3 regions of the Shewanella scandinavica genome follow, and region 2 is predicted to be linked to each of the others. Evidence: predicted binding sites of a transcription regulator. Region 2 holds the regulator's gene; each other region holds the start of a gene.
The links. The regulator ArgR, encoded in region 2, controls arginine synthesis, uptake and breakdown. The targets are predictions, from matches to a motif close to ANTGAATANNTATTCANT.

Region 1 (2,207 bases), on a different contig from region 2:
CGATCGCTCCTATGAAGTGTTCGCAGTTTTACTGCTGGATAGCCAGCATAGAGTGATTCAATTTGTCGAATTATTCCGCGGCACAATAGACTCAGCCTCAGTGTACCCACGTGAAGTGGTGAGCTTAGTGCTGGAGAAAAAGGCCGCAGCAGTTATAGTTTGTCATAATCATCCGTCTGGTATTGCCGAGCCCAGTCAGGCTGACCGACGAATAACTGAGCGATTAAAAAATGCGTTAGCAACCATAGACGTATCCTTGTTGGACCATATGGTTGTAGGTGATCGAGAGATAGTTTCTTTTGCAGAACGAGGCTGGATTAATTAATCTAACACTTGATCTTCACTCTGTGATCGTGTATAAAATGCGCCCTCTTTGTGCCTCGGGCGACGGCCATACGAGGCACATTAATGCTCGAGCGTTAAAATTGTTTTTGGAGAAGATTGACATGTCAAGAGTATGCCAAGTTACTGGCAAGAAGCCGATGGTTGGTAACAACCGTTCGCACGCAAAAAACGCGACCCGTCGTCGTTTTTTACCTAACCTACAAAACCACCGTTTTTGGTTAGAAGAAGAAAAGCGTTTCGTACAGTTACGTGTATCTACTAAAGGTATTCGTCTGATCGACAAAAAAGGTATCGAAGTTGTTGTTGCTGAACTTCGTGCTCGTGGCGAGAAGGTATAATAGATCATGGCTAAAGCTAAAGGTAATCGTGAGAAGATCAAATTAGTTTCTACAGCTAAAACTGGTCACTTCTACACAACTGAAAAAAACAAGCGTAACATGCCTGAAAAAATGGAAATCAAAAAATTTGATCCAGTTATTCGTCAGCACGTTATCTACAAAGAAGCAAAAATCAAGTAATCCTTGGTTAGTGTTTCGAGAAAAGCCCCTTATTTAAGGGGCTTTTTTTTGCGCTTTTTTTAGTAGTTAGTCATCAAGTTGAGATAATTGCCTCGCAAACTTAAACCGCTGAATCATCCCCTGTGAAGTTAAAAAAGTGTGAACACTTGCTGAAAATATAAAATAGTGCAGTTCTAAGCACTTTAAATCATTAAAGCTGCACTTTAGTGAGAATAAATTCTTTATATGTGAATTAAAATGCAATACCATACGCGAAAGTTAGCGATTCATTCCTGGCGTGTCATAGTGACGCTGCCAGCTCAAAAATGAGGTGTAAATAACGCGTGCGTACCACTGAACTGGTTGATGGATTTCGTCACTCTGCCCCCTATGTTAATGCTCACAGAGGTAAAACTTTTGTGGTCATGCTGGGTGGTGAAGCTTTGGCTCAAAATCACTTCCGCGCCATCTTAAATGATGTTGCCCTGCTGCACAGTTTAGGGATTAAAGTGGTGTTAGTGTATGGCGCTAGACCGCAGATTGATGCTGCATTAGCCGTCAACGGTATTGAACCTGCCTACCACGAAGGTGTGCGTATCACGGATGAAGACTCGCTCAAAGTGATCAAGCAAGTTGCGGGTGCACTGCAATTTGATATCACAGCGCGTTTATCCATGAGCTTAAGCAATACGCCGATGCAAGGCGCGCAAATTAACTTAGTGAGCGGCAACTTTGTGATTGCTCAACCTCTTGGTGTCGACAATGGTGTGGATTTTTGCCTGAGTGGCAAAGTGCGTCGTATTGATGTGCAAGGCTTAAAACGTCAGTTAGATAATCACTGCATCGTGTTGATGGGGCCGATTGCGGCTTCTGTGACGGGTGAAAGTTTTAATCTGACCGCCGAGGAAATCGCGACCCAGGTGGCGATCAAACTCAAAGCAGATAAGATGATCGGTTTTAGCTCACAGAACGGTATTCTCGATCGCAATGGCGATGTCATTGCAGAGTTGATGCCGAACGATGCGCAAAACATCATGAGCAAGCTGGCCGAGCAAGGTTCTGCCTGCGTTGGCACTATGGCTTTTTTGAAAGCCAGTATCGATGCTTGCCGTAATGGCGTGCCGCGTTGTCACTTAGTCAGCTACCTCGAAGATGGCGCTTTGCTGCAGGAACTGTTTTCTCGCGAAGGGATAGGCACGCAAATCGTGACTGAGAGTGCCGAGCGTTTACGCTGTGCGTCGATCGCTGATATTGGCGGTGTACTGAACCTTATTCGTCCATTGGAGGAACAAGGCATTCTGGTGCGTCGTAGCCGTGAGCAGCTCGAGATCGAAATCGAACAGTTCATGTTGATTGAACGCGATG
Region 2 (2,207 bases):
ACTGCGTATTGCGGCAATTTTATCCATATTAGTACCTCAAACTGAAACAATCATGCTCATTTATTGATGTTTATCACGGGAACCACTGCAAGTAAACTGGCTTCAATGTAAATCATCAGAGAGAGTTAACGAAATGAAAATCGCAATTTTAGGTGCAACAGGTTGGATTGGTGGTGCAATTTTAAAAGAAGCATTGAGCCGTGGGCACCAAGTAACTGCGCTAGTGCGTGATCCGAGCAAGTTATCCGCTACTGACGTGGTTGTGTATGCTGTGGATTTAGAGCAGCCATTAGTTGCGCAAACCTTTGCTGGCGTAGATGTTGTCATTGCCGCTGTTGGTGGCCGCGCACAACAAAATCATGGCCTAGTGGCGAGTACGGTTCAGCATTTACTGGATGTGCTGCCTAACGCTAAGGTGCCACGTTTATTGTGGGTTGGTGGCGCAGGGAGCTTAGAAGTGGCACCCGGTGTGACTCTGGTTTCTAGCCCAGATTTCCCCGCAGCATATAAAGATGAGGCGTTAGCTCAGGGTGAAGCTTTGCAGGTATTTCGTGCGGCGCAAACTGCAATCAATTGGACCTTTGTGAGCCCAGCCGCTGAGATTTATCCTGGCGAGAGTGAAGGCCTATATCGCCTTGGTGGCGACAGCTTCTTTACCGATGCTAATGGTCGCAGCCGCATTTCTGTTACGGATTACGCTAAAGCCATGTTAGACGAAGCCGAACAGGGCACTCACGCAAACCAGCGCATCAGTGTGGCTTACTGACCTTAGCGTATAAACATCGGTGCGCGAGAGATTGGCTTAAATGTGTAACGTAATCGGGACAATGGCCAAATAATCAGCGCAAGATTGGACAGAAATGCGTACAGATGAAATAGAACAGGTCAGCAAGCTGACCTGTTTTTTTATTCTGCGTAATTGAATAAAGATTTGATGGTTTCTAAGGTATCGGCGATATCTTGGATGCTCGATGGACAAATAAAGATAGTGTCATCACCGGCAATTGTGCCCAAAATGCCTTCTGGTTTACCGATAGAATCCAATAAACGGGCAATCAGCTGCGCAGCACCTGGGCTAGTTCGCACGACGATCATCGCTTGGTTATGATCGACGTCGAGTACCAAATTCTTCAACGGGCTACCCGCGGTGGGTACGCCTAATTCGGCCGGCAAGCAATACACCATCTCTTGCTTAGCGTTGCGAGTCCGCACTGCGCCGAACTTGCTGAGCATGCGTGATACTTTTGATTGGTTAATATTACCAAAGCCTTCAGCTTGCAAGGCGGTGACGATTTCACTTTGAGAGCCAAAGCGCTCTTCTTTTAAAATCGACTTAAAAATTCTAACAAGGTCATCCTGATTCTTGGTCGTTTGCATAATATTATTATTCGTTATTCAAAAAAACAGGCCCATTTTGAATATTTTTAGAAAAATTGTCAACAAATAACCAGATTGGTTGAATAAAAATTCACTAACTCCCTGTGGTTAAGCGTTTGCTGTGGGCTTAAAAATACCAATTTGAGTAATTGTTCTACATTGCTTCTAACTTATTCCGGAATTCTTTTGTCCCACGACTAAGGGATAATTGAAATTGTTGTGACATTCCAGTAATGTGACGCCAACGTAAATTAGATCCATGTCACACATATCCGAGAAATAACGGAGATAACTATGAAAGTTGCTGTACTTGGTGCTGCTGGTGGTATCGGCCAGGCTCTTGCCCTACTGTTAAAAACTCAACTGCCTGCGGGTTCACATTTGTCTCTATATGATATCGCACCGGTTACTCCGGGTGTTGCGGTTGACTTGAGCCACATCCCTACTGCTGTTGAAATCAAAGGTTTTGCTGGTGAAGATCCAACGCCTGCCCTCGTGGGTGCTGACGTTGTTCTAATTTCTGCTGGTGTTGCGCGTAAGCCTGGTATGGATCGTTCAGATCTGTTCAATATCAATGCCGGTATCGTTCGCAACCTGATCGAAAAAGTAGCGGCAACTTGCCCTACGGCTTTGGTTGGCATTATCACTAACCCAGTCAACACGACTGTCGCTATCGCAGCAGAAGTGATGAAAAAAGCGGGTGTTTACGATAAGAACCGTCTGTTCGGTATCACGACATTAGACGTGATCCGTTCTGAAACCTTCATCGCCGAATTAAAAGGCCTGAATGTTGCTGACGTTAAAGTCAATGTGATCGGCGGCCACAGCGG
Region 3 (2,207 bases), on a different contig from region 2:
GAGTTCGTCACAGTTGCGGCTAATTGTATGAAATTGTTCAGATAAATTAGCTAAGTTGAGGAACTGGTTAAATGCCTTTGCAAACGGAACTAATTCTTCGTCTGGCAGGGCGGTGAGTAACTCGAGCATTTGCTCTCTAGCGGCTTGATCGCCCCGGCGTGAATCTTTAGCAAGTTTACGGATCTGTTCAACCTTCTCGAGAAAAGAGTCCCCGAGGTGGGTGCGCATAGTGTCACCGAGGATTTGTCCTAACATACTCACGTTCGATCTTAATGACGCATACATATCGGTCATATTGTCTGCCTTGGTTACAACCATAGTTACTCCGAATAGAAAAACATGAAAATCCTGCCGTACATTTAGCCCGTTAGCACAATACCTATCACTTGGGGCAATGGTCAACAGCAGAACTTATAACTTATACGACTGGCTTATCTAATATGCAACTAATCGCATTGATCGTTGAGGAATATTCAATATAAATGCGAAGCTACGCAATATTTTTTGATGATTAGCGTAAGTGAATATGAAGTGCATCATTTTCTGTTTTGCAGGCATGTATCTTAGCTGTTAATAAAAAGGACTGATTTTGGCGCAAATTTGCCCTAGATAACTGAGTTATTAACGAGTTAGCTGAACGGATGATAGGCGGGCGAGATCTGCATTTTAGTAAGAAATACAAAAATAAATTAAAAATATATATTCACATATATTGCATAAGTAGATCTTTGTGGTAGTCTAGCCTGCAGTTGAGATGAGTCACCCCCTGTGACCTGTAGAGTAAATATCATGATTCAGAGCATTAACCTGACAGTGAATAAAATAACAACCAATTACGATTTCCTGCGACGATAATCTTGTCATCATAGATACGCGCAGTTGCGTGTACGCTATTCATCTATTCTTTAAGTTTGTTTGATTCGGTTAATAAGACAACAACACATGAAAAATATCGCCATTATTGGCGCCAGTGGTTACACAGGCGCACAACTGACCGCTTTAATCCATGCAGAAGCAGAACTGACGATTCAGGGTTTGTATGTTTCTGAAAACAGTTTAGATAAAGGTAAGCCTTTAGCGGATTTGTACCCTAGCTATAGCCATATCGCATTAACGCTGTCGCCATTGTCCGATGACGCTAAGGCAAAAATCGTTGCCGAAGCCGATGCCGTGGTATTAGCGACTGAGCATTCAGTGAGCTTACATTTAGCCGCTTGGTTTTATAGCCAAGGGTTAGCGGTATTCGATTTAAGCGGTGCTTATCGTTTCAGCGATGTGGCGCAATATCCTAAGTGGTATGGCTTTGAGCATGAATATCCTGAAGTTTTAACCAAAGCCGTATATGGCCTTGCCGAATGGAATGCTAAAGAAATCGCGGCGACTAAGATGATTGCCGTGCCAGGTTGTTATCCAACCGCATCACTTACAGCGTTAAAACCGCTGGCGAGTTTACTGACATCGGCTTATCCGGTGATCAATGCCGTAAGCGGCGTAACGGGTGCGGGCCGTAAGGCGCAGTTACACACCAGTTTTTGTGAAGTGAGCCTGACACCTTACGGCGTATTAGGCCACAGACATCAACCCGAAATCGCCACTCAGCTTGGTCAAGAAGTGATATTTACCCCGCATCTTGGCAACTTTAAGCGTGGCATTTTAGCGACTATTACCGTGCAGCTAAAACCAGGCACTACGACTGCCGATGTGGCAGCGGCCTATAGCGTATATGCCCAGGCGCCATTGGTCACCGTGAAGCATAATCAGTTCCCTAAAGTGGACGATGTGGTGCTGACACCTAACTGCCACTTAGGTTGGAAGTTTGATGAGAATAGCGGTTACTTAGTGGTAGCCAGTGTAATCGATAATTTGATGAAAGGTGCTGCCAGCCAAGCGCTGCAATGCATAAAGATTCATTTTAACCTTTAATTGTTCATCCTTATTTAAGAGAGTCGTCAAGATGTCTACAAACAACTCAGTATTAGTTCTTAAAGTTGGTGGCGCGCTGCTGCAGTGTGAAATGGGGATGGCGCGGTTAATGGATACGGCTGCGGCTATGTTAGCCAATGGTCAGCAAGTGTTGATGGTGCATGGCGGTGGCTGTTTGGTGGATGAACAGTTAGCGGCTAACGGCATGGAAACCGTCAAGTTAGAAGGTTTACGGGTGACTCCGCCTGAGCAAATGCCGATTATTGCCGGCGCACTTGCGGGCA

Region 1: a site for ArgR is predicted at 1,090-1,107, ahead of argA (amino-acid N-acetyltransferase). Genes of this name have one in related genera too.
Region 3: a site for ArgR is predicted at 691-708, ahead of argC (N-acetyl-gamma-glutamyl-phosphate reductase). Genes of this name have one in related genera too.

What each region holds. Positions count from the first base shown of each region.
Region 1 is NZ_JAUOES010000033.1:38,330-40,536, reverse strand. It holds gene radC (RadC family protein) at 1-325, shown strand, start outside; gene rpmB (50S ribosomal protein L28) at 447-683, shown strand; gene rpmG (50S ribosomal protein L33) at 690-863, shown strand; gene argA (amino-acid N-acetyltransferase) at 1,187-2,207, shown strand, end outside.
Region 2 is NZ_JAUOES010000004.1:233,474-235,680, forward strand. It holds gene Q4Q50_RS04955 (LysR family transcriptional regulator) at 1-27, opposite strand, end outside; gene Q4Q50_RS04960 (NAD(P)-dependent oxidoreductase) at 134-766, shown strand; gene argR (transcriptional regulator ArgR) at 907-1,377, opposite strand; gene mdh (malate dehydrogenase) at 1,672-2,207, shown strand, end outside.
Region 3 is NZ_JAUOES010000012.1:4,732-6,938, forward strand. It holds gene ppc (phosphoenolpyruvate carboxylase) at 1-318, opposite strand, end outside; gene argC (N-acetyl-gamma-glutamyl-phosphate reductase) at 943-1,923, shown strand; gene argB (acetylglutamate kinase) at 1,955-2,207, shown strand, end outside.